One region of the Polaromonas vacuolata genome, then DNA from elsewhere that is predicted to be linked to it. Evidence: predicted binding sites of a transcription regulator. Region 1 holds the regulator's gene; each other region holds the start of a gene.
The links. Region 1 encodes sigma-54, which starts transcription at its own class of promoters, with help from an activator protein. Its sites were predicted from a motif close to TGGCANGNAANCTGCTTT; they were not measured.
Positions count from the first base shown of each region.

Region 2: a site for sigma-54 is predicted at 3,743-3,760, ahead of glnA (type I glutamate--ammonia ligase). Genes of this name have one in related genera too.
Region 3: a site for sigma-54 is predicted at 4,743-4,760, ahead of pqqA (pyrroloquinoline quinone precursor peptide PqqA). Genes of this name have one in related genera too.
Region 4: a site for sigma-54 is predicted at 3,302-3,319, ahead of HC248_RS00390 (TorF family putative porin). Genes of this name have one in related genera too.

Region 1 is NZ_CP051461.1:3,520,899-3,528,382, forward strand. It holds gene argS (arginine--tRNA ligase) at 1-1,418, shown strand, start outside; gene HC248_RS16050 (SPOR domain-containing protein) at 1,509-2,189, shown strand; gene HC248_RS16055 (thiol:disulfide interchange protein DsbA/DsbL) at 2,301-2,954, shown strand; gene lptA (lipopolysaccharide transport periplasmic protein LptA) at 3,190-3,804, shown strand; gene lptB (LPS export ABC transporter ATP-binding protein) at 3,812-4,615, shown strand; gene HC248_RS16070 (RNA polymerase factor sigma-54) at 4,627-6,198, shown strand; gene HC248_RS16075 (THUMP domain-containing class I SAM-dependent RNA methyltransferase) at 6,209-7,484, shown strand, end outside.
Region 2 is NZ_CP051461.1:2,787,540-2,795,023, reverse strand. It holds gene HC248_RS12725 (polysaccharide deacetylase family protein) at 1-731, shown strand, start outside; gene HC248_RS12720 (sterol desaturase family protein) at 735-1,697, shown strand; gene HC248_RS12715 (EI24 domain-containing protein) at 1,773-2,705, shown strand; gene HC248_RS12710 (competence/damage-inducible protein A) at 2,729-3,553, shown strand; gene glnA (type I glutamate--ammonia ligase) at 3,807-5,222, shown strand; gene HC248_RS12700 (hypothetical protein) at 5,426-5,947, shown strand; gene glnL (nitrogen regulation protein NR(II)) at 6,037-7,122, shown strand; gene ntrC (nitrogen regulation protein NR(I)) at 7,215-7,484, shown strand, end outside.
Region 3 is NZ_CP051461.1:1,241,567-1,249,050, reverse strand. It holds gene HC248_RS05850 (ABC transporter substrate-binding protein) at 1-354, shown strand, start outside; gene HC248_RS05845 (ABC transporter permease) at 351-1,196, shown strand; gene pqqE (pyrroloquinoline quinone biosynthesis protein PqqE) at 1,310-2,488, opposite strand; gene pqqD (pyrroloquinoline quinone biosynthesis peptide chaperone PqqD) at 2,445-2,753, opposite strand; gene pqqC (pyrroloquinoline-quinone synthase PqqC) at 2,755-3,507, opposite strand; gene pqqB (pyrroloquinoline quinone biosynthesis protein PqqB) at 3,522-4,439, opposite strand; gene pqqA (pyrroloquinoline quinone precursor peptide PqqA) at 4,583-4,657, opposite strand; gene HC248_RS05815 (alpha/beta fold hydrolase) at 4,856-5,857, shown strand; gene HC248_RS05810 (sigma-54-dependent Fis family transcriptional regulator) at 5,934-7,484, opposite strand, start outside.
Region 4 is NZ_CP051461.1:82,292-89,775, reverse strand. It holds gene HC248_RS00405 (SMP-30/gluconolactonase/LRE family protein) at 1-221, opposite strand, end outside; gene amt (ammonium transporter) at 445-1,998, opposite strand; gene glnK (P-II family nitrogen regulator) at 2,050-2,388, opposite strand; gene HC248_RS00390 (TorF family putative porin) at 2,461-3,258, opposite strand; gene HC248_RS00385 (YifB family Mg chelatase-like AAA ATPase) at 3,463-5,007, shown strand; gene HC248_RS00380 (formate--tetrahydrofolate ligase) at 5,088-6,764, opposite strand; gene HC248_RS00375 (MBL fold metallo-hydrolase) at 7,064-7,484, shown strand, end outside.

The DNA.
Region 1 (7,484 bases):
GCTTTATCAACATCCGCCTCAAACCCGAAGCGAAACAAGAAACCGTGCGCGACATACTAAAAGCCGGTAGCGTCTACGGCGTCAAGCCACTGACCGGCGAGCGCACGCTGGTCGAATTTGTCTCAGCCAACCCAACTGGCCCGCTGCATGTAGGCCATGGCCGGCAAGCCGCCTTGGGTGATGCGATCTGCAAACTCTTTGCCACTCAGGGCGTAGACGTGTTTCGCGAGTTTTACTACAACGATGCCGGCGTTCAAATTCACACCTTGGCCACCAGCACCCAAGCCAGAGCCAAGGGCATCAACCCGGGCGATCCGCTGTGGTTAGAAAACGCCTACAACGGCGACTATATTGCCGAGATCGCGGCCGATTTCGTCGCGCTTAAAACCGTGCGATCAGACGACCGCGAAGTCACGGCCACGGGCGATATTGAAGACTTGGATGCGATTCGCCAATTCGCGGTTGCCTATCTGCGCCGCGAGCAAGACCTAGACTTGCAAGCTTTTTCGGTACGCTTTGATAACTACTACTTAGAGTCCAGCCTATACAGCTCGGGCCGGGTCGAGTCCACGGTTGAGCGGCTCAAAGAAGCCGGCAAAACTTACGAGCTCGACGGCGCGCTGTGGCTAAAGTCCACCGACTACGGCGACGACAAAGACCGCGTGATGCGCAAAGGCGACGGCAGCTACACCTACTTCGTGCCCGATGTGGCCTACCACTTGGCCAAGTGGGAACGCGGCTTTAGCCGCGCCATCAACATCCAAGGCATGGACCACCACGGCACGATTGCCCGCGTCAGAGCTGGCCTGCAGGCAGCCGACGCCGGCGTGCCGCTGGGCTACCCCGACTACGTTTTGCACACCATGGTGCGAGTCATGCGCAACGGCGTGGAAGTAAAAATCTCCAAGCGCGCCGGCAGTTATGTGACGCTGCGTGATTTGATTGAGTGGACTAGCGCAGACGCCGTGCGCTTTTTCCTGCTCAGCCGCAAACCCGACACCGAATACATTTTCGACATCGACTTGGCGCTGGCCAAGAACAATGAAAACCCGGTCTATTACGTTCAATATGCACATGCGCGAATCTGCTCGGTGCTCGCAGCTTGGGGTGGCGAGCTCGCCACACTCGATAGCGTAGACCTCGCGCCACTGACCAGCCCGCAAGCCCAAGCCTTGATGCTGCTGCTGGCCAAATATCCCGATATGCTGACCAACGCGGCCAGCGGCTTTGCGCCCCACGATGTGGCGTTTTACCTGCGCGAACTCGCCGCCTGCTACCACAGCTACTATGACGCTGAGCGGATTTTGGTCGACGACCAAGCCGTCAAACTCGCCCGCTTAGCGCTGGTAGCGGCGACTGCGCAGGTATTGCACAATGGTCTGGAAGTGCTGGGCGTTAGCGCACCGCGCAAGATGTAAAGCCATTTCAGCAATTCAAGACCGCCTAAACAAACAGCAACACATGCCGCTAAAAATGCAGGCCATGACAAACGGGAGATTTTCAAGCTTATGAACAAACCAACACGCAAGCCTCAGGCCGGCGGAACCATACTGGGCTTGGTGCTTGGCGTATTGCTAGGCTTGGGCGCGGCGCTGGCAGTCGCGGTGTATGTCACCAAAGTACCGATTCCCTTTCTCACCAAAGGCCAGTCACACGGCGCCGAGAACGACGCTGCTGAAGCCAAGAAAAACAAGGATTGGGACCCGAACGCAGCATTGGCCGGCAAAAACCCCGCCAGAAGCGCCGCCAGCGCGTCCGGCACACTTAATCAAGACAGCACAGCACCCGCTATGCAACCACCTGCTTTAACCGCTGCGCCACCCAATACCGTCGACGAAGGCAAAGCCCCTTCTTCCGATCCACTGGGCGACTTGGCCAAAGCCAAAGCGGCGGCAAAACCGATGGACAAAATCAGCACAAAGCCAGTAGCAGCTGCGGCGCCTAGTACCGATCCGTTTAACTACTTCATTCAAGCCGGCGCTTTTCGCACACCTCAGGACGCCGAGCAGCAACGCGCCAAGCTTTCTTTGCTGGGTTTTCAGGCCAAAGTCAGCGAACGCGAGCAATCGGGCAGCATGATTTACCGTGTTCGACTGGGGCCATTTGACAAAAAAGCCGAGGCCGACAAAATTAAAGAGAAGCTGGATGCAAGCTCGGTAGAAACCGCTTTGGTAAGGATCCAGCGATAAACCTGAACTTTCTGTCGTTAAGCCGTCAAACACTGTGTTGGGGCAAGCCTGCCGCGCCAGAATTTTTTCATTCCTCTATTTATTCGGCCTAAGCCAAGAAAGACGATATCCATGCAAAGACGTGAATTCTCACTATCAGCCGTAGCCGCCACCGCAGCAAGCAGCGGCCTGTTATTGCCAAACCTTGCACAAGCCCAAGCCAAAGCGCCAAAAGAAGGCAGTGATTACCTGCTGCTGGACAGGCCAGCACCAACCGAAGCACCCGCCGGCAAAGTCGAAGTAGTCGAGTTCTTCTGGTACAGCTGCCCGCACTGCAACGCTTTTGAGCCGCAACTCACGGCATGGCTAGCCAAGATGTCCAAAAACGTGAGCTTTAGACGCGCTCCGATTGCCTTCCGGCCCGATTTTGAGCCTCAGCAGCGGCTTTACTACGTGCTCGAAGGCATGAACCGTTTAGGCGACTTGCACGCCAAGGTTTTTTATGCAATTCACGTTGAAAAACAAACCCTGAACAACGCCGAGCAAATCGCCAACTGGATCGCCAAGCAAGGCGTTGACAAGGCCAAGTTCATGCAAGCCTACGAGTCATTCCCAGTGGTGACCAAGGTGCGCAAGGCGGTGCAATTGCAAGACGCCTACAAGGTCGATGGCGTGCCGGCTTTAGGCATTGCAGGAAAGTATTACACCTCGGGCTCGCAAGCCCAGTCTATGGAACGCGCTCTGACGGTGGTCGATTATTTGGTTGGCTTGCAGATCAAAGCCTAAGCAGCCTATAGCGTCGCTTTCACCCGGTTACGCATTGGTTTGAAAGCGCGCCAGCGCCCAAAGCCCGCCGCAATTTTTGCAGCGGGCTTTTTTTGTGTTCTTCTTATTTTGTTACGCTCACTTTGACGCTGTGGCAATCAGATACATTGCAAAAGCTGAGCGTTCAAACGCATGGCTACAATAAACAATCTATGCAGCAAGATTCGTGCCCCTTATGAAAAAACTCCACGCCCTGATGGCTGTCCTGGCAACCGTGACAGCCCTTTCCGCGACAGCAGCTTACGCCCAAAGTGCGCCAAAAGCCGACCGCGATATGCCCATGAATGCTGAGGCGGACGCACTGCGCTACGACGACCTCAAGCAAACCAGCGTTTTCACTGGCAATGTGGTGATCACCAAGGGCACCACCATTATTCGTGGTGAGCGCGTCGATGTGCGCCAAGACCCCCAAGGCTATCAATTTGCCACCGTCATCGCGCCCGCAGGCAAGCGAGCCTTCTACCGCAAAAAGCGCGAAGGAGTTGACGAGTACATTGAAGGCGAAGGCGAATTAATCGAGTACGACAGTCAAGCCGACATTGTCAAATTCACCCGCCGCGCTGAACTGCGCCGCTACAACGGTACTACCTTAGTCGATGAGACAAGCGGTGCCTTAATTACCTACAACAACAACACCGATGTCTTCACAGTAGACGGCGGCGCGAAAAACAGCACTGCCGCCAACCCCACTGGCCGGGTACGCGCCCTGCTCTCACCACGCACAGCAGCAGCGCCGCCCAAAGTAGCGCCAACAACTACCCCCGGCCCGGTGCTACGCCCTAGCCTGCGCTTGGGCGCGGACAAAAACTAAGAAACGCATGCAATCGGGTAACACCACCTCACCACTCAACGCATCGAGCGCCAGCAACGCCGTACCAGGCACCAGCCAGTTAATAGCCAACGGTCTACAAAAAGCCTACGGCAGCCGCAAGGTAGTTAAAGACATTTCGCTAGCCGTCAAAAATGGCGAAGTCGTGGGTTTACTAGGCCCTAACGGGGCTGGCAAAACCACTTCTTTCTACATGATTGTGGGTTTGGTGCGCGCCGATGCCGGCAACATCAGCATTGACGGCCAGCCGATAGAAAACATGCCCATACACCGGCGTGCCAGTCTGGGCCTGAGCTATCTGCCGCAGGAAGCCTCTATCTTTCGCAAACTTACAGTACAAGAAAATGTGCGCGCAGTGTTGGAACTGCAATACGATGCTGCCGGCAAACCACTCAGCAAAACGGCCATTGATCAGCGCTTAGACACCTTGCTAGAAGACTTGCGCGTCTCCCATCTGCGCGACTCGCCAGCGCTAGCGCTGTCCGGTGGTGAGCGCCGCCGCGTCGAAATCGCCCGCGCACTAGCCACCCAGCCGCGCTTTATCTTGCTTGACGAGCCGTTTGCTGGCATTGATCCGATTGCCGTGATCGAAATTCAACGCATCATCGGCTTTTTAAAAGCCCGCGGCATAGGTGTTTTGATCACCGACCACAACGTGCGCGAGACACTGGGCATTTGCGACCACGCCTACATCATCAGCGACGGCCAAGTTCTGGCCAACGGCACGCCAACAGAAATCGTCAACAACGCAGATGTGCGCCGGGTCTATCTGGGCGAACATTTCCGAATGTAGGCACAGCGCAGATGAAACAAGGCTTGTCACTGCGCGTCTCGCAGCATCTGGCGCTCACGCCCCAGTTGCAGCAATCGATTCGCCTGCTGCAACTCTCGACCTTAGAGCTCAGCCAAGAAGTCGAACAAATGCTGGACGAAAACCCTTTTCTAGAGCAATCCGAAGACAGCGCAGCGCGCGAGGACTTCGGCCTAGACCAAGTTGACTCGCCGGTCAGTCAAGAGGCTCAAGAATTTGAATCCGTCGCCGAATTCACGCCCTCCCACGACTCGACCAGCAGCAGTCAAAGCACTAGCGAAAACTCAAACGACAACGACAGCACGCCCGAGATCAGCTCTGAAGCCAAGCTCGAAGAAAGCTGGGACGGCGACGGCACAGTAGAGACCTCAGCAGACGACGGCGAATGGGGCGGCGACGCTCAGCCACGTAAAAACAATGGCGATGACAGCGACGCCGATGCCTCTGATTTGGCCCGCAGCCATGAGTCGCTGCAAGACCATCTGCACCGCCAAGCGCTTAGCCTGCGCTTGTCTGAAGAAGACCGCGCCGCGCTGTACTTTTTAATCGAATCACTCAACGACGATGGCTATTTGGAAGACAGCCTAAGCTCGCTCGCCGCAGGTCTAGCCGGCGCTGAACCCGAGCAGCTCGAAGACCGTGAAGATCTAGAACAGCACTTCACAATTGCCCTCAAGCTGCTGCAACACATGGAGCCCGCCGGCGTAGGCGCACGCCACTTGGCCGAATGCCTAAGCCTGCAACTGCTCGAATGTGAAAGCAGCCAAGCGGTGAGTGCGGCCAAGGCTATTTGTCGCCAACCCATGGAGTTACTGGCCAAGCGCGACATCAAGCGCTTAGTTCATCTGTGCGGATTTCCTGACGCCGTCATACGCGCAGCGATTGCTCTCATCGCCAGACTTGACCCCAAACCGGGCCGGCGCTTTATCAATGTTGAGCGCAACCTAATCGTGCCCGATGTGCTGGTCACCAAAGTCGCCAAAGGGTTTAAGGTCGCGCTTAACAGCGACGTAATGCCGCGTCTACGCGTGCACGACATCTACGCCAACGCCCTGAAGCAACACAAAGGCCAAGGCGGCCCGGCACTCACCCAGCGCTTGCAAGAAGCGCGCTGGTTTATCAAAAACATACAGCAGCGCTTTGACACCATTTTGCGAGTCAGCACCGCCATCGTCGAGCGCCAGAAAAACTTCTTCACCCACGGTGAGTTAGCCATGCGGCCGCTGGTGCTGCGCGAGATCGCAGACGAGCTCGGTCTGCATGAATCGACCATCTCACGCGTGACCACCGCCAAATACATGAGCACGCCGTTTGGCACTTTTGAGCTGAAGTATTTCTTCGGCTCAGCGCTGGGCACAGAAACCGGCGGCAACGCATCTAGCACCGCAGTGCGCGCGCTGATTAAGCAGTTTGTGAGCTCAGAGAGTTTAAAAAAACCACTGAGCGACAATCAGATATCCGAAATGCTCAAAGAGCAAGGCATTGAATGTGCACGCCGCACCGTCGCCAAGTACCGGGAAGCCCTGCGCATAGCGCCGGCAAGCCTGCGCAAAGCCCTCACCTGAATCTAGAACTATGAACCAACTTCAACTATTCCTACCCTGCGCCGCCGGCGTCGAAACCTTGCTGGCCACCGAGATCAAACGCGTCACCGGCATAGACGGCAAAGCCTGGCGCGCCGGCGTACAGCTGCAAGCCTCGTGGCGCGATGCCATGCTGCTGAATCTGCACAGCCGCCTAGCCCAGCGCGTGTTGATCGAGTTGCAACACCGCCAATACCGCAGCGAGCAAGACCTCTACAACGCCGCCGCCGAAGTGGCGTGGGAAATTTGGTTCACGCCCAAGCAAACCTTTAAGGTTGAGATCACCGCCCAGCACAGCCCGCTGACCAGCTTGAACTTTGCCGCGCTAAAAATCAAAGACGCGATTGCCGACCGTTTTCGCGACAAGTTCGATGTCCGTCCCGATGTCGACACGCGCTGGCCAGATGTGCGCGTCTACGTCCACCTGACCACAGAAACCGTGACGATTTATATCGACAGTTCAGGCGAGCCACTGTTTAAACGCGGCTGGCGCGAAGACAAAGGCGATGCACCACTGAAAGAAACCTTGGCCGCCGCCATGATCGCCGCCAGCGGCTGGGATGAATTGTGCAAGCAAGGCGTAGCACTTTATGACCCCTGCTGCGGCTCCGGCACGATTGCCATCGAAGCGGCGCAAATTGCCTGCAACATCGCGCCCGGCATTAACCGTCGCTTTGCTTTTCAAAAGTATTTACCGTTTCAAGCCCACGTCTGGGACGGCTTGCTAGACCAAGCCGAAGCAGCTATTACCGAGCCCACGGCAGAAGTCTTTGGCAGTGATGTGTCGTTTCGTATGGTCGACTTTTCTGAGCGCAACGCAGAGCGCGCCGGTGTTGCTGGCGCAGTTCAGTTCAGAGGTGGCGACGCACTCCAGCGTATGCCGCCAGTCGCCTCCGGCGTGATGCTGGTTAATCCACCCTATGGTGAACGTATCGACGTCGCCGGCGTAGCTGGCATACCCGCGCTGCAAGGCAGAGACCAAAGGCGCAGCCAGTTTCAAGGCCAAAACATTGACGAGTTTGGTCAACCCGTGGCGCGCGACGAATCCCCACAAGTTAGCCGCGACCGCAGCAACAACCCCGGACGCGAGCAAGCCCAAACCGAAACCGGCGAGCAAGCGTCTGAATTTTTTCCACAGCTGTCCGCGCACTGGAAGAAAAACTACGCCGGCTGGACGGCCCATGTGCTCACGCCAGACCTTAAGCTGCCGGGCAAAATGCGCCTCAAAGAATCGCGCCGCGTACCGATGTGGAATGGCCCAATCGAAT
Region 2 (7,484 bases), 730 kb from region 1:
CACTCGATACCGGTCATATGGAAGTCGCGCCGCTAATCGCTGACATCCTCAACCGACACCAAGTTAAGGTGACGTTTTTTGCCGCCAACGAACGCACTAAAACCGGCGATGGCAGCTTGGGCAATGAATGGGCGCCGTGGTGGAAGGCTAGAGCGGCTGAGGGCCATGAGTTTGCCTCACACACTTGGAGCCATAGTTATTGGCGCGGCGATATTCCCGCCAGCGCGGGTCAACCGGCACAGTTCCGCATTCGTCCATCTGCCGGGCCTGAAGAAGGCCAGAACTTGAACTGGAGCGCGGCGCGTTATTGCCAAGAAATAACCCGCTCAAATACCCGATTGCAAGAAATCACCGGCGTTAAGCCCTTGCCGCTGTTTCGTGCACCGGGCGGTAAAACCTCGCCAGCCCTGCTAGCGGCAGCCGGCGCTTGCGGTTATGCCTATGTGGGCTGGAGCCCCGCCGGTTTCTTAGGGGATGAGTTGCCCAGCGACACTTACCCGAATGCTGACTTACTTGCCAAAGCTTTAACAACAATTAAATCAGGTGATATTTTGTTGGCTCATCTAGGCATTTGGTCGCGAAAAGACCCTTGGGCGCCGACGGTGCTTGAGCCTTTAATTATCGGCCTACAAGCGCGCGGCTTTTGTTTTAAAACCTTGAGCCAGCATCCCCAGTTTTCAGTCTGGATTAACGCGCATTCTGGCGTGCCTGCTGCTGCCACTGCAAAATAAACTATGATATTTTTTAGCGATATTTTTTCTCAAGCACAGGGCTGGATTTTTGCCGCAGTGCTTCAGCCTGTGATGATCTGGCTGGGCATGGCTAGTTTGCTTGAAGACGCTTACGAGGCCAGCGGTTGGTTTTTAGTGGGTGCTTTGCAGATTGTGGTGCTCTTAGCCATTATTGGGCCACTACAGCGCTGGCGGCCGGTCGATAAAGTGAGTGATCGCTCAACTATCCGTACCGATGTGCTGTACACCTTAATTCACCGGCTCGGCTTTTTTAGGCTGGTGCTTTTCTTCTCGTTAGACCCCTTGTTTGATCAGTTCTTTGGCGTTCTACGCACGGCGGGCGTTGGTACGTTTCACTTAGACCAGCTGTGGCCCGGTGTGACGGACAAAGCGGTGGTCAGTCTTCTGATTTACTTGGTGGTGTTTGATTTTGTTGCCTACTGGACTCACCGTGGTCAGCATCAGATTGAGTGGTGGTGGAAGTTGCATTCCTTGCACCATGCGCAGCGACAAATGACGATGTGGAGTGATAACCGTAATCACCTGCTAGACGACGTGTTGGTGAGTACCATCGTGGTGGTGGTGGCTCAGCTTATAGGTGTTGCGCCGGGTCAATTCGTCGCCATTGTTGCCTTGACACAGCTCAGTGAGAGTTTGCAGCATGCCAATGTGCGGCTCTGGTTTGGCCGTGTCGGTGAGAGGATTTGGGTTAGTCCGCGCTTTCACCGCTTGCATCACAGCATTGGGATTGGTCACGAAACCATTAAAGACCATAGACCAGTGCTGGGCGGGCGCAACTTTGGTGTGCTGCTGCCATGGTGGGACATGCTGTTTCGTACGGCTAACTTTCAATACCGTTTTGATGCGACCGGCATACGCGATCAAGTCGAGACTGGCCGAAACTATGGCCGTGGCTTTTGGTCCCAGCAGTGGCTGGGCATTAAGCGCTTAGCCGGCAAGGCTTAAAACGGCTGCCTATTCTTGCCCGTCACTACATGAGCCTGACAACGCTTAGTAGCAACCGGGTTATCCTTGTAAGTCATGAATAAGCTTCTCGACTCTTTTTGGCGCGCGCTTGCCTACTGCGTGCACCCGCGTGTAATTGCCCTGTCCATCTTGCCTTTGGTGATCATGGCGGCGGTGTCTTTAGGCTTGGGTTATTTTTTTTGGGAAGACGCTGTCAGCGCAGTTCGCAGCAATCTCAGTAATTACTCTTTAGTCAACGCCATGGGCATGTGGCTGCAAGGCCTAGGTTTGGCTAGCTTGCGTTTGGTGCTGGCGCCGGCGCTGCTGCTTATGCTGGCTATACCTGCGATAGTCATCGTGTCTTTGTTGTTTGTGGCGACTTTTATGACGCCAGCCATGGTGGTATTGGTGGCTGAAAGGCGTTTTCCGGCGCTAGAACGCAAGCGTGGCGGCAGCTTTCTTGCCAGCTTGTTTTGGTCGTTAGCTTCTTCTTTGTTGGCCATTGTTGCACTGCTGGTATCAGTGCCGCTGTGGTTGATTCCCCCTTTAATACTGGTGTTGCCGCCCTTAATTTGGGGCTGGCTGACTTACCGTGTGATGACTTATGACGCGCTCGCCGAGCATGCCAGCGGCGAGGAGCGGCGCGAGATCATCAAGCGTTACCGTGCCAGCTTGCTTGGTATAGGCATTATTAGCGGTTTTCTTGGCGCAGCGCCCAGCGTACTGTGGGCCTCGGGTGCGATGTTCGTGGTGATGGCGCCAATATTGGTGCCGGTCGCGATCTGGACCTATACCTTGGTATTTGCCTTTTCTTCGCTCTGGTTTGGGCATTTTTGTCTGTCTGCACTCGAGGACTTACGCCGTGAATCACTGGCGCTTGCACCCGACCCATTGGTACAGGAAGCGCTGGCGGCTTCTTCTATTGGCAGCAGCGACAGCACGAAATTCTCTCAAGCTTTGGCGCCTACGTTTGGCGCTCCTGACGATCAGTTTGGCGCTAAGCCTTAAATTTTTTACCGGAACTCAAGACCATGACCACTGCATTTGGCATCATCATCATCGGTGACGAAATTCTCTCGGGTAAGCGTGCAGACAAGCACCTGCCTAAAGCCATTGAACTATTGGCTGCACGCGGTTTGCCACTGGCTTATGCCGACTATGTGGGCGATGATCCGGCCCGCATCACCGCCACGTTGGCACGCGCTTTTGCCGCGGCACGCGCGTCTGGTGATGTGGTGTTTTCTTGCGGCGGTATTGGTGCCACGCCTGATGACCACACGCGTGGCTGTGCCGCCAGTGCGCTAGGTGTAGATTTACTACTCCACCCCGAGGCCAAGGACTTAATCACCGAGCGCATGCGCGACGTGGCTGCCGAGCAGGGCGAAGTGTTTAATGCTGATCGCGATGACAATATCCACCGCTTAAACATGGGTGTTTTCCCCGCGGGCGCCCAGATCATTCCCAACCCCTACAACAAAATTCCTGGTTTTAGCTGTGCGGCGGGTGCGGGCAGTGTGCACTTTTTGCCGGGTTTCCCGGTAATGGCTTGGCCGATGATGGCTTGGGTTTTGGATACGATTTATCCGCATCTGCACCAAAAACTGTCCTATCAAGAAAAATCCATTATTGTTTTTGGCTCTATGGAAGCGACTCTCACGCCTTTAATGATCGCGCTAGAGGCTGAGCACACTGGTGTGAAGGTGTTTAGCCTGCCAAGTGTGGATCACCCGATTTACGGCCGGCATATCGAGCTAGGCGTCAAGGGCAGTCCGGAGGCGGTGGCCTTGGCCTATCCTGCTTTATTGGCGGGATTGGGTCTGTTTGCGTTTAAGACTGGCCCTGAATTGGTGCGTTAATTAAAAAAAATATTTTTAGCACCAAAGTGGTGTATTTTAGAGGCGCAAAATTGCACCAAATTGACAACCTAAATTTATCTTCCTCGTGGCTGGTGTTTTTTGTCAGCCTAGGTCAAGGCCACGCCAACACCCGTCACAATGGGGGGTTGGGATTTGAGTTGGCAAGCAGACGCAAGCTGGCAATATTTGTGGCACAAATCGTGCATCCAATCTTTGAGTTACGTTTTTTTAACCCGCATTACAGGAGATTTTGATGGCAAAGACCGTCGCAGACGTCATGAAAATGGTCAAGGAAAATGAAGTCAAGTTTGTTGACTTCCGTTTTTCCGACACCCGGGGCAAAGAGCAGCATGTGACCGTGCCTGTTTCCCATTTTGACGAAGACAAATTTATTTCGGGTCACGCATTCGACGGCTCTTCAATCGCTGGCTGGAAAGGCATTGAAGCGTCTGACATGTTGCTCATGCCTGACCCAAACACCGCTAACCTTGACCCGTTCTTTGAAGAGACAACGTTGTTCATGAGCTGTGACGTGATCGATCCTACGGACGGCAAGTCCTACGATCGTGATCCACGCTCCATCGCTAAGCGCGCTGAAGCCTATCTCAAAGCCTCTGGCTTGGGCGATACCGCTTACTTTGGCCCAGAGCCAGAATTCTTCATCTTTGACGGCGTACGCTGGGCCAACGACATGTCGGGCGCCTTCTACAAAATCGACGAATACGAAGCACCATGGAATTCAGGCGCCAAGCTCGAAGGCGGCAATCGCGGCCACCGTCCAACCGTCAAAGGCGGCTACTTCCCAGTGCCACCAGTTGACAGCACGCATGACATGCGCGGCGAGATGTCCCTGATTCTGGAATCCTTAGGCGTTCCAGTTGAAGTGCACCACCACGAAGTTGGCGGCGCAGGCCAGTGCGAACTCGGCACCCGTTTTAGCACGCTCGTCGAGCGCGCTGACTGGACCCAGTTGCTCAAGTATGTGGTTCACAACGTGGCCAATGCCTACGGCAAGACAGCTACGTTTATGCCTAAGCCACTGGTTGGCGACAACGGCTCCGGTATGCACGTGCACCAGTCGATCTGGAAAGACGGCAAAAATCTGTTCGCCGGCGACGGCTATGCAGGTTTGTCAGACTTTGCGCTGTACTACATCGGCGGCATCATCAAGCATGCTCGCGCACTGAACGCCATCACCAATCCAGGCACCAACAGCTACAAGCGTTTGGTTCCTGGTTTTGAGGCACCGGTCAAGCTGGCTTACTCGGCTAAAAACCGTTCAGCTTCTATCCGTATCCCGTTCGTGGCAAACCCTAAAGGTCGCCGCGTCGAGGCACGTTTCCCAGATCCACTGGCCAATCCATACCTGTGCTTTGCAGCATTGATGATGGCTGGTCTGGACGGCGTGGAAAACAAAATCCATCCGGGCGAAGCCGCCAGCAAGGACTTGTACCATCTGCCACCGGAAGAAGATGCATTGATTCCTACCGTATGCCACAGCCTGGATCAGGCGTTGGAATATCTGGACAAAGATCGCAGCTTCTTGACCAAGGGCGGCGTGTTCTCTGACTCTATGATCGATGCCTACATCGAACTGAAAATGCAGGAAGTCACGCGCTTTCGCATGGCCGTACACCCAGTCGAATACGACATGTACTACTCGCTCTAAACCCAGAGTAGCGCGGGCAGGCCTGACTTGCCCGCTGTTCAAAAAAGGACGGCTTAGGCCGTCTTTTTTTTTAAGAGCTGCTTAATCAGATGGCTTAGGCTTTTGTTTTTCATACCCATGCGGCATACTTGTTAGGCGAACTTGCTCATTTTTTGGCTTTCTTATGGCAACAGGGTTTACTAATGAAACTTCGTTTTTTGTTCATGAAATTAATCCCCCTTTCTTCACCTTTTAGCGCTTTCGCGCTGCTGGGCCTGCTCTGCTTAGCTGCACCCGCTCAAGCGCAAGTTTTTCGCTGTGCCGGCGTTGCTGGTGCTAGCACCGAATACATCAACAATGTCATAGAAGCCAAGACCCGCGGCTGTAAGCGCATGGAAGGCGGTAACGTCACGATTTTTCAGGGTGCGCCCGTGCCCAAGGCCAAATCTGCATCGGCTAATGTTGCCGCTGCTGGGCCGACACCGAGTCTGAGCGCCGAGCAAAAGAGCCGGGACAGCGACTCGCGTGCGATTCTAGAGTCTGAGCTCAAGAAATCCGAAATCCGCCTGCTAGATCAACAAAAAGAATACAACAACGGTGAGCCTGAAAAGCAAGGCATAGAGGGCCGCAACTACCAACGCTACCTAGACCGTACGGCACAACTCAAGGAAGCGATTACCCGCAGCCAGAGCGATATAGCTGGCATTAAGCGGGAGCTGGCGCGACTACCCGCAACCGGTGGCTAGGCGCTAAAGCTGGTACTTGAGTAATTGATTGCGTGGGTTTTCGTTCAGTCGTCCTATGCAGTCTGCATACATAGATCAAAATAGTTAACTTGAAAACACTTATTTCCCCAAGCGCATCACCGGCTCAGAACTCGCGTTTCCAATCCCTCGATCTTCTGGTCACCTTGGTGGCTGTCGTGCGATCTGATGGCACTGCCTTATTCGCCAATTCTGCATTTGAAGATGCCCTAGGCATGTCGCGCCGCACCATAGAGGGTTCGTGTTTACCGGACTTTTTTACTGATTCGGCGGTATTGCAAAATGCGCTTTTAGATGCCGAAAGCAATGCGTTTACAGCGCTTCGCTACGACGCTTGGTTGCGCCGCATTAATCAAGAACCATTGCCCGTACATGTGGTGTTAGCGCCCACCGACGTAGCCGGCGAGGCGATTATCGAATTGCTGCCGCTAGAGCATCAGGCTAAACAAGAGCGCGAAGAACGGCTGGTTGACCAAGCCCAAGCGAACAAAGAGTTGATCCGCAACTTAGCCCATGAAATTAAAAATCCCTTAGGCGGTATTCGCGGTGCCGCGCAATTGCTGCAAATGGAAATCAGCAAAGACCTGAGCGAGTACACCCAAGTGATTATTCACGAGGCCGACCGACTTCAGGTTTTAGTCGATAGATTGCTTGCGCCACATCGCCGGCCGCATTTGGTGGGCGACGTGAGTATTCATGAAGTCTGTGAGCGTGTGCGGTCCGTGGTGTTGGCTGAGTTTCCGCGCGGACTGCGCTTTGTGCGCGACTACGATATTTCAATTCCTGAGTTCCGCGGTGACCGCGAGCAATTGATTCAAGCCTTGCTCAACATCACCCATAACGCGGCGCAAGCGCTCACCGATCAGATCGCCAACGGGCAGGCGCAAATCACTTTTAAGACGCGAATTGCCAGACAAGTAACTTTTGGCAAGCAGCGCTATCGGTTGGCATTGGAATTGCATGTGATTGACAATGGACCGGGCGTGCCGGACGAGATCAAGGACCGAATTTTCTACCCGCTGATATCGGGACGAGAGGGCGGCACCGGGTTGGGGCTGACATTGGCGCAAACTTTTGTTCAGCAGCATCACGGATTGGTCGAGTGCGATAGCGTCCCGGGACGAACAGACTTTAAGGTGCTGATTCCCTTGCCTTGATCTTTGTCGTCCCTAGGGTCTGGTTCAAAGGCAGTTTTTTTAGCACTAGCAATGACACACCCATTGGGCACAGCCCAGAGACAGGACCGACTATGAAGCCCATCTGGATTGTTGACGACGACCAGTCGATTCGATTTGTGCTGGAAAAAGCCTTGCTGCGTGAAGACCTGCCAACCCGCAGTTTCACCAATCCGCGCGAGGTGCTAGCCGCACTTGAAATCGCCACTGAAGAAGATGGCCCGCAAATTTTAGTCAGCGACATCCGCATGCCGGGTGGATCGGGCTTAGATTTACTCGAAAAGGTTAAGCAAAAATTACCCGGCCTGCCAGTCATCATCATGACGGCCTATTCTGATCTGGAC
Region 3 (7,484 bases), 1.6 Mb from region 1:
GGCCCACAGCTGTCTAAGCGTTTTGAAAAACTCGCCATGCGGCCCATGCAAGGCCACGACTGGGCGGCTTGGGTAGCGGTGAAAGCGGTAACCGCCGTGCTGGTGGAAGACCCGAAAGCGAGCATTGCGCAGCAGCTCAAAAGCTTGCGCGGCGGCAAAGTGGCATTGGACGGCACCAAAGGTCGTCGCCTGAGTTTTCGCGCTTGGGATGGCCAGTTGCGTCAGCCAGTCTTTCTCGCCCACGGTGACGGCGTAGTAGGCCTAGCACCGATTGAAGGCGTGCTGCATCCGACCGAAGTATTAGACACGCTGGGTATGGACGAGAAAGAATCGGCATGCAAACAAAGATCATGACTACAAACGACAACGACAACGACAACTACAGCGCAGCACGCCTGCCGCACTTGGCCAGAGCTTTGCGTGCGGTCGTCGGCCGAGAGCTGAATAAATTTCTACGCCAACCATCCCGTTTAGCCTCAGCGCTGGTGCGGCCTTTGCTGTGGTTTGTGGTTTTCTCAGCTGGTTTTCACAATGTCTTTGGCGTATCAATTGTTCCGCCTTATGAGACCTATGTGACCTATCAGGTCTATATGGTGCCGGGACTGCTGGCCATGGTGGCGCTGTTTAACGGCATGCAGAGCTCGCTATCCATGGTCTACGACCGCGAGATGGGCGTTATGCGCCTGTTACTAACCGCGCCCCTGCCGCGTGGCTGGCTGCTGGCTTTTAAACTGCTTGCGGGCACTTGTTTGTCAGTTCTGCAGATGCTGGTGTTTTTGCTGATCGCACTGGTCTTTGGTGTAGATTTGATTTGGCAGAATCTGCCGGTGATGTTTTTAGCCATGGTGAGCGGCGCAACGCTACTCGCCGCGATGGGTTTGATGCTGTCGGTCTACATCAAGCAATTAGAAAATTTCGCCGGCACTATGAACTTCGTGATTTTTCCGATGTTCTTCATCAGTCCAGCATTGTTTCCACTTTGGAAGCTTGAGGAATCAGGCGCTTGGTGGCTGTTAAAAATTGCCCAATTCAATCCCTTCACACATGTGGTTGAAGCGATTCGTTTCGCCATGTACGGCCAGTTCAACTTGTTGTCTTGGAGCGTGGTGGTACTGGGTAGTATGGGATTTTTTGCACTCGCTTGGTGGGGCTATGACCCGCAGCGCGGCTGGATTAAAAAGCGCGGCGCGGCTTGAAAAAAAAACGGCAACTGGTTTGAACACCCGTTGCCGTTTTTTTATTGCTAATTTTTAGCTTGCAATCATCGGCCGCTAACCGCTATGCGAATAACGAATAGCGGCTACAACAATCAAAGCTCGGGATGGAGCAAACGCGAAGCCGCATCCGTGCGAAAAATAATCGGCTGCTCGCGCATAACCGGTGCTTGCTTGACCAGCTGTATGACTTTTTCATGGTGCGGCGATTTGCTGCACACTGGGTCGGCATTGGTCGCATCGCCAGTGATTTGAAACGCTTGGCAGCGGCAGCCACCAAAGTCTTTTTTGCGCTCATCACAATCCCGGCATGGCGCTTGCATCCAATCTTCGCCGCGGTAGGCGTTAAATGCGTTGCTGCGCGTCCAGATTTCAGCCAGCGACTGATCCTGCACGCGGGGTAATTGCAAACCCGGCAAGTTGCGAGCATTGTGGCAAGGCAACGCTACGCCGTCGGGCGCAATCGCTAAAAACACTGAACCCCAACCATTCATACAAGCTTTTGGGCGTTCTTCAAAATAATCCGGCACGACGAACAAAATTCGGCAGCGATTATTAATTTGTTCTCGGTAACGATTAACCACCGCCTCGGCCTCTATGAGCTGCTCGTGGGTTGGCATCAGTTGGTCACGGTTTACCCAAGCCCAGCCGTAGTACTGGGTATTGGCGAGTTCTAAAAACTCAGCATCTAGCGCCAACGCCATCTCTATGATTTTGTCGACATGCGGCAGGTTGTGCCGATGCAGCACGCAGTTGAGCACCATTGGCCAGTCATGTTGCTTAATCAAGCGGGCCACACGCTGCTTGAGATCAAAGGTTTTAGTCGAACTTAAAAAATCATTCAACTCGCGAGTAGAGTCCTGAAACGACAGCTGTATATGGTCCAGTCCAGCATCTTTTAAACGCCGCGCTCTGGCCTCTGTAAAACCCACGCCAGAGGTGATTAAGTTGGTATAAAACCCTAGGTGCCTAGCTTCTTGCACCAGCTCTTCTAAGTCTTCTCGCAGCAAAGGCTCACCGCCCGAAAATCCCAACTGCGCGGCACCCAATGCGCGTGCTTGGCGCATCACATCCACCCATTGAGCGGTTGTCATTTCTTCTTGCAAACGCGCATGTTGAGTCGGGTTGTAGCAAAACACGCAATGCAGCGGGCAGCGGTAGGTAAGCTCGACGAGCAACCACAGCGGTGGTGCAATCACGGCTGGGCTGGCTGGTTCCGGGTTTGAAATATCAAGTAATCCAGCCACGACGCATTCCTTCCTGCAGCATGTCATTGACTTGCGGCGCTAAAGCAGTGGTGTTGAAAGCCAGTTCAAGATCAGCGACTATGTCGGCGACTGTACGCTCGCCATTACAGCGGCGCAAAATCTCGGCAGCGCTTTGATTGAGCTTGACCATGCCTTCGGGATAGAGCAGCACCCAAGCGCTTTGCACTTCTTCGTACTGCATACGGTAAATCTTCGATAAACGCGGAAACGCAGGCAAGCTCATATCCGGATTGCTTGGTGCCGTGCTGCTGGGTGTTGTAGTGCTAGTCATCTCAAGCCTTTACCGCAGCCGGGGTCAAACAAACTTTCTCAATCGCGTCCAGCATATTCCACAAAATATCGAGCTTGAACTGCAAAATATCTAGCGCGCGATGTTGCGCTTGGCGCGTGGTGAAATGCGCCAAGGTCACTTCAAGGCCATGCGCCACGTCGCGGCCAGCCAGAGGTATGCGGCCTCTGAAATAGCCAAAGCCTGCGGCATCAATCCACGGGTAATGCGTGGGCCAAGTAGAGAGTCTGTCTTTGTGAATTTGCGGCGCAAACATTTCCGTTAATGATGAGCAAACCGCTTCTTGCCAAGGCGCTTGCGAGGCAAAGTTGACGTACGCATCGCAAGCAAAACGCACGGCTGGTGATACGCCTTTTAGCGACAACAAGTCTTGTCGTTCAATGCCCACGGCTTCGCCGAGTTTTATCCAAGCCTCCATACCACCTGCGCTAGAGCCTTGGTAGTCGCCGTAGCCATCGTGGTCCAAAATGCGCTCAATCCACAAACGGCGTTGCGCGCGGTCTGACATATTGGCAAGAATCGCTGCGTCTTTGCGCGGAATACAAATTTGGTAATAAAACCGGTTTCTAACCCAGTGGCGAATTTCATCCGGCGCACAACCACCGCTATTCATGCGCAGATTAAAGGGGTGGTGTATGTGATAAGCCGCGCCTTGGGCGCGCAGCTTGGCTTCGAAATCGATACGATTCCAAGCCGGACCGTCGCCATCAGGGCGAACAATTGTTGCAATATCCATATCGACCTAGGTTTTTAAAATACCAAATCCATGCCGTCGAAAGCGACTTCAATACCGTGCGCAGTGAGTTCTGCGCGCTCGGCTGAATCGTCTCTTAGTATGGGGTTGGAATTGTTAATGTGAATAAGAATTTTGCGCACACCGGGCGGCAGCAAATCGAGAAATGAAATCATGCCGCCAGGCCCGCTTTGCGGCAAATGGCCCATTTCAGCAGAGGTTTTTTTAGACAAACCTTGGCGCAGCATTTCGTCACCGCTCCAGCAAGTGCCGTCAACCAACACCGTTTGACAGCTGGCCATCAGCGTTAGTATTTCCGGTGTGATTTCGCCCAAGCCAGGTGCGTAAAAAACACGTGCACCACTGACAGGGTTTTCAATCACCAAGCCGATGTTGTCGCCGGGCCGCGGTTGGTTGCGAAACGGAGAATAAGGCGGCGGCTTAGATGACAACACTATCGGGCGTATTTGTACATCGGTAAGACCTGGAACATTTTGTACGCTGCCATCCGGCAGCATAGGTAAAACTTGAATACCGCAGTAATGCGAGAGAATTTTGGTCAAGGGAAAACCCGCGCCAATATCAGAAAAAACTTCAGCAGTTGCCATCACAGGCAGCGCACTTGAGCGCTCACGCAACATCAATAAACCGGTTACATGGTCTATCTGTGCGTCCATTAGTAATACGGCGGCAATACCGCTGTCACGTATGGCACGGGCCGGTTGCAACTCGGGATTGGCGCGTATCTGAGCCAATACATCAGGAGATGCGTTGACCAACAACCAGTCCAAGCCATTGCTAGAGACCGCAATCGACGATTGAGTACGGGCCTGGGCTACTATGGTGCCGCGGCGCAATCCGTCACAGTTAAAACAGTTGCAATTCCATTGAGGAAAACCTCCACCTGCGGCAGAGCCTAAAACGCGTAATTGCATGGAGTGTGGCTTTTTTAAAAAGACAAAAAAAAATCGATGTAACAGACCAGTAAACGAGTCGAATACTGGCCAGTTACGCCGACCGAGGTGGTTAAACCTCTGTATGGCTCTTGTGACCTGTGGGCCAGAGCCAAACGATGTTTTTAGCGGTTGGCTATGTACATCGTGATTTCAAAACCGAAACGCATGTCGACGAAAGAAGGTGCAGTCCATTGCATATGAAATCTCCAATAATAAGTATAGATAGTAACTAGTCAACTAGAGCTGGTCATTGCATTAGCAACAACCAACAGGTGTCACTGTAATACATATTCACTGCCATGCAACTTCTCGCTAGATTAAAAAGCACCATGAACAAGACAGAAAAGCCAAGTTGGAACAAACCGCACTTTATTAAGACAGCTAGGGGGTCAAAAATGGCCTATCGCGACTATGGTTTACCCTATGAAAAATGCTGGCTGCTGCTGCATGGTGGTCCGGGGGGTAGTGCGCATCAAGGCATGCTGCAACCTTTGGATATGGGTCAGCATCGCGCGATTTTGCCGGACCAACGCGGCGCTGGTATGTCGCGCCCGAACGGGCGAATCGCAGGCAACAATACGCATCAATTAGTTGCCGACCTTGAGCTTTTACGGATAAAACTGGGGATAGAAAAATGGTCGGTGTTATCCGGCTCTTGGGGAACGGTGTTAGCACTGCGCTATGCACAGGCTTATCCGCAACGCATAGAGCGAATGGTGATGCGCGGCGCTTTTGCCCTTAAACGCGCTGAGATTTTTGGTTTGTTAAGACCACTTGCGAGCGATAAAAAAGTTGCCCTCGATGGCTTTTGGCCACAAGCACCTTACGCTGGTGCAGCGCAGGTTTTAACCCGACTCGAACAACAGCTACGCGCCAAAACATTGGGCCCTGCAAGCCGGCACACGATACGTTGCTGGAACTTGCTCGAACTACGTTCAGCACTGCAAGGACTGTGGCGTAGTCAGTTGCACTTAGCAGCGCAGCGCAGTGCAGATCCACAAGCCGCAATAGCAGCGCGCCAAACCTGGGCGCAATTGCGGCGCCAGCAGCGGCGTGCGTTGGCCTCATTGGACAAACCGTTGAGCGATAAAGCGGATATTCGGGGCTGGAAAAAATTCAGAATTCAAGGCCACTACCTGCGGCACAAAGGTTTTGTAAGACCCGGCGAATTGGACGCAGCAGTGCGCAGCTTAGCGATTAATGGCACTAGCACTGACTGGGTACATGGCCGTTTTGATGCTGTTTGCAAACCAGATAACAGCTTGCGCTGGTTGGCTATGCAAGAGTTAATTAATCCTGGACTTGCCTCGGGACATTGGCCGGTTGCGGGACATTTAGCCAGCGAATCTGGAATAAGTCGCACGCTTAAACGCGTGGTCCAAAGCAAACACAAATAAATTGAATTTACGTCGGCAAGACGCTTGGTTTTAGCTTGCCGATTTAATTTTTAAACTGGTTTAACTGCGGATAAATTCAATCCCAAACATCGGCTGGCAACTGGTGCTTCTTGCGGTAAATAGTATTGCGCGAAATACCTAATGCCTTAGCTGCTGAAGAAACATTGCCTTTATGCTGACGCAGCATTTGAGCAATAGCAAGCGTGGTTACTTCTTCTAAGCGAGCAGCGGGTTTAGTAATATCAGCGACATTAGCGACATTAGCGAATGGATTAATCGCTGGCTTGGTGTTAGTTAAAGCACCGGTAACAGCCGGTATATCAAACGTATCGACGCAAGGCAGTACGGCAATTTCCTCTAAAAAATCATCGGGCAAATGCAGGCGCTCAATCGTACCGGTGTCACCCGACATCACCACCGCAGTTCTGAGCAAGTTGTGCAACTGACGAAAATTACCCGGCCACTGATAGCGCTGAAACATCTCCATCACTTCATCAGACAAGTCCACTGGCTTGGAATAAGTAGATAGGCTGGAGATGATTTTGCTGACGACAAATTTAAAGTCTGTGCGTTCGCGTAAAGCAGGTAGTCGCACAACCAAGCCATTGAGTCGGTAATACAAGTCTTGCCTAAACTCACCGCAGGCGATCATCTCTTTGAGGTTTTTGTTAGTCGCGCAAAGAATGGAAATATCAACCGCTATTTCACGACCTGCGCCTAGTGGACTGATGCGGCGCTCTTGTAGCACGCGTAGTAAACGCGCTTGTAAGTTGCGCGGCATATCACCAATCTCATCTAAAAAAAGAGTGCCGCCATTGGCCTGTTGAATCTTACCAATCACGCCTTTTTCACGCGCACCGGTGAAGGCGCCACTCTCATAACCAAACAGTTCTGACTCAATTAAAGACTCGGGAATCGACGCGCAATTGACACATACAAAAGGCGCAGAAGAACGTTCGGAGTCGCCATGAATGGCCTGCGCCATCAATTCTTTTCCGGTTCCCGTCTCGCCCAAAATCATGATGGGAATATCGCGTCCACGCACCAGTCTGAGTTTTTGTATCACCGCTGCAATCTGCGCATCTCCAGTGTCGAGATAACGCAAGGTTGAGAGTTTGGACTTTGGCGTCAAGCTAGGCGAAAGTGGCTCACGCGTAATCGAAGCTGCATCGATGGCGGGCTTTGGCAGAATCTCTTGGCCCGTGAAAAACTGCCCACTAGAAGTGATATCGACACGGCACGACACCGTCACACCGTTATACAGACACAGTGAGTGCAGCTTGGTTAATGTGCCGCGGCAAAGTGCATATAAACGCGACATGGGTATGCCGAACAATGAGGAAAAAGTGTGTGCGCTTAGTGCGTTAAAGGACAGTCCCAACTGAAACTGTGCGCTGCGGTTGGCAGAGAGAAAACGGCCATCAGCAGAAAAAACAGCAATACCGTCAACCAGTGTTCCGATGAATTCTGCGCGGGCATGAAAATGTATGACCACGCCTTTTGAAGAAATGTCTTCAAACATATGGTTTTCAATCATCTGCACCGACATTTTGACCAAGGCCATTGTGTGCTGCTGAAAGCTGCGGTAGTCGCTGGTTAAATCGAGTGCGCCTATCAAGCGGCCATA
Region 4 (7,484 bases), 400 kb from region 1:
GCAATCACTAAACCGTTAGCGACTCCTTGGGCATTACGCGCCGGTGCCATGCAGCCGGGTTCTTGCGACATGGCCCAGCTTTGCACGACTTGCGTTTTAGGGTCCATACGGCGAATTTGTCGACCGGGAATGTCTAGCCAGTAGAGCATTTGCTCATCAGGATGCCAAAAAGGGGATTCACCGAGGGCGTCGGGCTGAGTGGTAACGGGCTGCATTTGCATGGGGCACCAAGTAAAGAGAGAGGCTTGACTTTAACGTGCTGGCTGGGCTTGTTAGTCGAAGCGCAAGACAAACCCGCGCGGTTCTTGCCACTTCTAGACCTCAGAACAGATTTAAAAAAAGCATAAAAAAAGCCCGCCAGTTTTGACGCCGGCGGGCAAATAACTTCAGGAGACATTCGCTAGCGCCAGCGGTCTTTAGCCGCTGCTAGGCGCATTACTTCAATCAGTTGTGATACGCGGTCTCACCGTGGGACGAGATGTCCAAGCCTTCGCGCTCGTCTTCTTCGCTCACGCGCAGACCAATCGTCAGGTCAACAATCTTGTAGGCGATAAAGGAAACCACGCCCGACCAGACGATGGTAAGTAGCACAGCTTTAGCCTGAACCAAGACTTGGGAGACGATGGAGTAGTCACCAGCGGTAATACCGGTAGCAGTAACCCAATCAGCCACATAGCCAGGACCACCCAGGTTTGGCGAATTAAATACGCCCGTCAGCAAGGCGCCCACAATGCCGCCGATACCGTGCACGCCAAAGACGTCGAGTGAGTCATCCGCACCGAGTAATTTCTTCAAACCATTCACACCCCATAGGCAGGCAAAGCCAGCAACCACACCGATCGCCAAACCACCGCCTATGCCGACATTACCGGCCGCTGGCGTAATTGCCACCAAACCAGCTACCGCACCGGATGCAGCACCCAGCATAGAAGCCTTACCGCGCATCAAGGACTCGCCAACACACCAGGCCAGTACCGCAGCTGCCGTAGCACCCAAGGTATTGATAAAGGCCAACGCTGCAAAACCATTGGCTTCGAGTGCCGAACCAGCGTTGAAACCAAACCAGCCAACCCACAACAATGCCGCACCGACCATGGTCAGTGTCAGGCTGTGAGGTGCCATGGATTCCTTGCCGTAACCAATGCGTTTACCAATCACGTAGGCACCCACCAAACCAGCAACCGCAGCGTTGATGTGAACCACAGTGCCGCCAGCAAAGTCCAGCGCGCCGGTCTGCCACAGGTAGCCAGCTTTGGCATTCATAGCGTCAACCACTTCTTTGCTGGTGTAAGCGTCAGGGCCCATCCAGAACCAGACCATGTGGGCGATAGGCGCATAGCTAAAGGTGAACCAGATAACCATGAATATCAGCACGGCGGAGAACTTAATGCGTTCAGCAAAAGCACCCACGATCAAGCAGCCTGTAATACCGGCAAAAGTTGCTTGGAAGGCGGCAAACACCAATTCAGGAATCACAACGCCCTTGCTAAAAGTAGCGGCAGTCGCAAAAGTACCGGCAGTGTTGTCCCAGATTCCTTTCATGAACAATCGGTCAAAGCCGCCGAAGAAGGCGTTGCCTTCGGTAAAAGCCAAGCTGTAACCGTAGATAAACCACAGCACCACAATCATGGAGAAAGTCACCATAACTTGCATCAGCACGGACAGCATGTTTTTGCTACGCACCAAGCCGCCGTAGAACAAGGCCAAGCCAGGTACGGTCATCAAGATCACAAGAATAGTGGAGACCATCATCCAAGCGGTATCGCCCTTGTTAGGTACGGGAGCGGCCGGCGCTGATGCAGCGGCAGCTGGCGCAGCGGCGGTAACTGGCAGAGCAGCAGTGCTTGCTGCCGGTGCAGTCACGGCATCGGCGGGCTTGGCAGTCACAGCGGAAGCTGCTGTCGCTTCAGGCGCGGCAGCAGGCGCTTGGGCCAACGCTGCAGCACCGGAGCCGAGTAGGCTCAGGCCGAGTGCTAGTGAAAGAAGAAGTTTTTTCATGTCAATGTTCTCTTTGATATGGGCAGGTGTGGGGTCTATTCAGACGGGCGCTTAGAGCGCTTCCTTGCCGGTCTCGCCGGTACGAATACGCACAACCTGCTCGAGGTTGTAGACAAAAATCTTGCCGTCGCCGATCTTGCCGGTACGCGCTGCGGCTTCGACAGCCTCTATCACGCGATCCACCAATTCGTCGGAGACCGCCGCCTCAATCTTGACCTTGGGCAAGAAATCCACAACATATTCAGCACCGCGATAAAGTTCGGTGTGACCCTTTTGCCGGCCAAAGCCCTTGACTTCGGTAACGGTAATGCCCTGAACGCCAATCGCCGAGAGTGCTTCGCGCACTTCGTCTAACTTGAACGGTTTAATGATGGCCGTGATGAGTTTCATTTTCAGGTTTCCTCCTAATTAGATGATGAAAAAGCGGAACCGGCCCCTTTGCCATGCACCGCCCAAATTGGCTTACAGGGTTTTCGTCAACATCACCACCACAGTGCCTTTGTTGACAGACTTGTTTGGATCAACGGCAAACAAGTAATTGCTTTTCTTGTTGGCACCAACATATGCACCCGACAAAGCCATGCCGCTACCCAGATCGTAGCTTGCGCCTACGCTGTAATCCATGTAATCGGGAACACCCGCAGCGTTAGCTGCGCTCTTGAAATTAGTCAGACCTAAAGATGCCTTGAAAGTCACTTTGGGCGCGACTTCTTGGGCCAGAGCTAAGGAAAGGTAGCCCGTACCTTTGCCTTGGCCGACTAAAGAATCCTTACCCAGACCGAAGTAGCCTTCGGACACGGTATAGGAGTATTTAGCGCTAACTGGGCCGTAGCCAGCACCGAAATAGACCTCGGTAGTGTTGGCCAGGCTGGCGCTAGGGTAGATATAAGTCAGTGCACCCACATCCAAGTCCAGCGCGCCGGCTTTAAATTTGTAACCGCCGTACAAGTCGACTTCTACCGACGCGTTGGCTTTGGTGCTCAGCGCGTATTTAGTCCAGTTAATCGTCGAATTCCAATTGCCAACGTAAAAACCGTTGTCAAACGCATAGTCAAAGCCGCCTTGCAAAGCCGGCTTGATAGCGCGAGACTTGCCCTGGTCCTGATCCTGGCCACGGAACTTGTAGTTGCTGGTCAAGGAGATGTTGAAAGACAGTGGCTCAGCGGCGGCTTCAGCAGCTGGCGCAGCCGTTTGGGCAAAAGCAGAAGCTGAAACCAGCAGAGCAGCAGACAACACGAATTGGACAGGAAGCAGTTTCATGGGAATCTCCGGGGAGGTTGTTAAATTACTTAGTAAAACCTTGTAAGCACGTAACGTGCCAAAAAACCCTGGGAGCCGAATGGATGTCAGTAGGCCTTTGAATCGCTTTAAACGTTAGCTAATGGTTGCCACGTACTGCAAACCGCACCAAAACAGAGCGCTGCAGACGCACTTGTTTGACGCATTCCCACACAGGAGACCCGAATGAGCTTATCTTTAGTGCGCAGCCGCGCTTTACTGGGACTTGAAGCACGCTCTGTCAGCGTCGAGGTGCATTTAGCCAACGGCCTGCCCAGCTTCACACTGGTGGGATTAGCCGATACCGAGGTCAAAGAAGCGCGTGAACGCGTCCGCTCAGCGATACAAAACACGGGTTTGGAGTTTCCGGCCAACCAGCGCATCACCGTCAACCTAGCACCCGCCGATCTACCCAAAGACTCGGGCCGATTTGACTTACCCATAGCGCTGGGCATTTTGGCCGCCAGCGGTCAAATTGATGACGCCAAACTCAAAGACTATGAGTTTGCCGGTGAGTTATCACTGAGCGGCCAATTGCGCCCCATACGCGGCGCACTGGCCATGAGTCTGGCCTTGCGCCCTGGTCAAAACGAAACCGCACCGCGCTTAGTACTGCCGCCGGGCAGCGCCCAAGAAGCCGCGCTAGTACCCGATGCAAAAATCTTTGAAGCCACACACCTATTAGATGTCGTGCGCCAGTTTCTACCCGGAACGCAAGAGCCCGAACCACTCAAAGGCTGGCGCCAAGTACCGCCCACAGCACGTGCCGCGCAAACCTTGGTCGCCGATATGTGCGATGTCAAAGGCCAAGTCGCCGCCAGACGGGCGCTAGAAATCGCCGCCGCCGGTGGCCATAGCCTGCTGATGGTGGGCGCGCCGGGTTCGGGCAAATCCATGCTGGCCCAGCGCTTTGCCGGACTTCTGCCAGAAATGACGATTGAAGAGGCCTTGCAAAGCGCCGCCATCGCCTCACTAGACGGGCGCTTCAAACTCCAGCAGTGGGCAGTCAGGCCAACTTGCTCACCGCACCACAGCGCCAGCGCGGTAGCGTTGGTCGGCGGCGGCTCACCGCCTAGGCCGGGCGAGATCTCGCTCGCCCATCACGGCGTGCTGTTTTTAGACGAATTACCCGAGTTTCCCCGCGCCGCACTAGAAGCCCTGCGCGAACCACTTGAGACTGGCACGATAACGATTTCACGCGCGGCGCGGCGAGCTGAATTTCCCGCCCGTTTCCAGCTCATCGCCGCGATGAATCCCTGCCCCTGCGGTTATTTAGGCTCGATACAAAGAGCGTGCCGCTGCTCGCCCGAGCTTATTGCACGCTACCAAGGCCGAATCAGCGGCCCCTTATTAGACAGAATTGACCTACACGTGGAGGTTGGCTCGATTAGCCCAGAAGCGCTGCTCAACCATTCGCAAGGCGAAAGCAGTCAGGCCATACGCCAACGCGTAGCTATCTCGCGTGAACGCTCGATAGCCAGACAAGGCATGAGCAACTGTGCATTAAACGGCGTTGAGATTGATGTGCAGTGCCGCCTGTCTCCAGACAGCGCCAAGTACCTCAACAGCGCAGCGACCCGGCTCGGCTGGTCTGGCCGCAGCATGCACCGCTGCCTAAAAGTAGCCCGCACGATAGCTGATCTAGCCAGCACCGAAAGCATAGAAATCGCCCACCTAGCCGAAGCCGTGCAATACCGCCGGGCTATGCACACACCTAAAGCGGCCCTATAAATTGCCATGTACGGCGCCCTTCAAACCGCTAAATGAAAAGCTAAGCCAACAGCCCTACAAACAACTGAGAATCTCCCAGCTTAAAACAAGCCCACCACACGACCGTTTTCGTCTATGTCGATTTTTTCCGCCGACGGAACTGCCGGTAAGCCAGGCATAGTCATCACATCGCCGCACACCATGACGATGAACTCAGCGCCGGCCGCGAGCCGTACTTCACGAATATTAAGTTCGTGATTTGTCGGTGCACCACGCAACTCCGGATCTGTGGAAAACGAATACTGGGTCTTGGCTACGCAGACCGGGTAGTTCGCATAACCATCGTCTTGCAGTTTCTTGATCTGCTCTTTAATCTTGCGGTCAGCCGTGACTGCGCTAGCGCCGTAAATCTTGGTCGCAATCGCTGTGACCTTGTCCCACAGCGAGTCTGATTCCTCATACACAAACTGAAAGTTAGCCGGAACTTTTTCTATCAAGTCGGCAACTGTGCGCGCCAAATCCTCGGCGCCCTTGCCGCCTTCTGCCCAATGCCGACAGACGATAACCGGCGCTTCGTGGTGCGCCATTTTTTTCTGCAGTAATTCAATTTCTGCTGGCGTGTCAAAGGTGAAATGGTTAATCGCCACCACGCAAGGCAGGCCGTAGTGGTTGCGCACATTGTTGACGTGCCGCTCTAGGTTGGCGATGCCCTTAACCAGAGCGGGCAAGTTTTCTTTGTCTAACTCTTTGACGTCCACGCCACCATGAAACTTTAGCGCCCGTATGGTCGCGACTATGACCGCCACATCAGGCCGCAAGCCGGATTTGCGGCACTTGATATCAATGAATTTTTCTGCCCCTAAATCGGCGCCGAACCCCGCTTCAGTGACGACGTAATCAGCCAGTTTTAGACCCAGCTTGGTCGCCATCACCGAGTTGCAGCCGTGGGCGATATTGGCAAATGGTCCGCCGTGGATGATGGCTGGATTGTTCTCCAGCGTCTGTACCAGATTGGGTTTGAAGGCGTCTTTGAGCAGCACTGTCATAGCGCCGTGGGCTTTTAGGTCACGCGCGGTGACGGGTTTTTGGTCTTTGGTCTGAGCGACAACGATGTTGCCAAGCCGCTGCCGGAGATCTTTCATCGAGGTCGCAAGGCAAAAAATTGCCATGACTTCAGACGCCACCACAATGTCAAAACCGTCTTGCCGCGGGTAACCATTGGCAGGACCGCCCAACGAGCAAGTGATGTCGCGCAGCGCACGGTCATTCATGTCCATCGCTCGCTTCCAGGTGATGCGGCGTACGTCGATGTTGAGTGAGTTGCCGTGGTGGACGTGGCTGTCCAACATCGCAGCGAGCAAGTTGTTAGCCAGCGCAATGGCAGAAAAGTCGCCGGTGAAGTGCAGATTGATGTCCTCCATGGGCACGACTTGCGCGTAGCCGCCACCCGCAGCGCCACCCTTCATGCCAAAGACCGGACCAAGAGAAGGCTCACGCAAGCAGATGATGGCTTTCTTGCCGATACGGTTTAGCGCGTCTGCCAAACCAACCGTAGTCGTGGTCTTGCCTTCGCCGGCAGGTGTCGGGCTAATGGCGGTGACAAGAATGAGTTTTCCATCCGGACGGTCTTGCAGGCTATCGATGTAATCGAGCGAAATTTTTGCCTTGTAGTGGCCGTAGGGCTCTAAGTGTTCGTCGCTAATGCCGAGTTTTTCTTGGGCGATTTTGGTCACGCGTTGCAGTACCGCCTGCTGGGCGATTTCGATATCGGAAGCCATGTCGTCACTTTCGTCTTGAGTTTTGCTCAAGACCGTATAGCACTTTTCTGGCTGCTATCGATTTAGTCGTGAACAAAGTGTTCAAAAGTTACCTTGTCAAGGCTAGCTAAAGCGGCATTAACAGGCGATTTTAAATAGCCATAAACTTGTCGACGGGTACGTAGATTGAGGAGGCCGTCAACCTAATACCTCTCCCAAAAAAAATTTACTTATGTACTTAGAATGATTTTTTTATCGTGATGCAAACGCTCAGTTTGCATCGATCTCTTCCCACAACCACATAACCGAGACCCAACACCATGCGCCTTTCTGCCCTACTTCCCCTGATTTTTGCGGCGGGCTTTGGCCTTGCCAATGCCCAGACCACCGCCTCGCCCAACGTCAAAGTGACTCCCTTGGGCAGCCACACGGGTGAGTTCTGCCCGCTAGACCGCGCCATGGTGTTTGAAGACCCGGACGGCACCCGCATTCTGTACGACGCAGGCCGCACCGTACGTGGCCCAGACGACAGCCGCTTGGGCAAAATCGACGCGGTGTTGCTCAGCCACGTGCACGGCGACCACCTTGGCGACCGGATTCAGCCCTCAGCCAACGCTGGCACCTGCGGCAGTCCCGACTTCTCCAAAGTGATCGCACCCGGCTCCAACACGGTCAACATTGCGGTGGGTAAAAAGTCCAAGTTGATAGTCGGTGGCGAGATGGGTAAGTATTTCTCGCTGA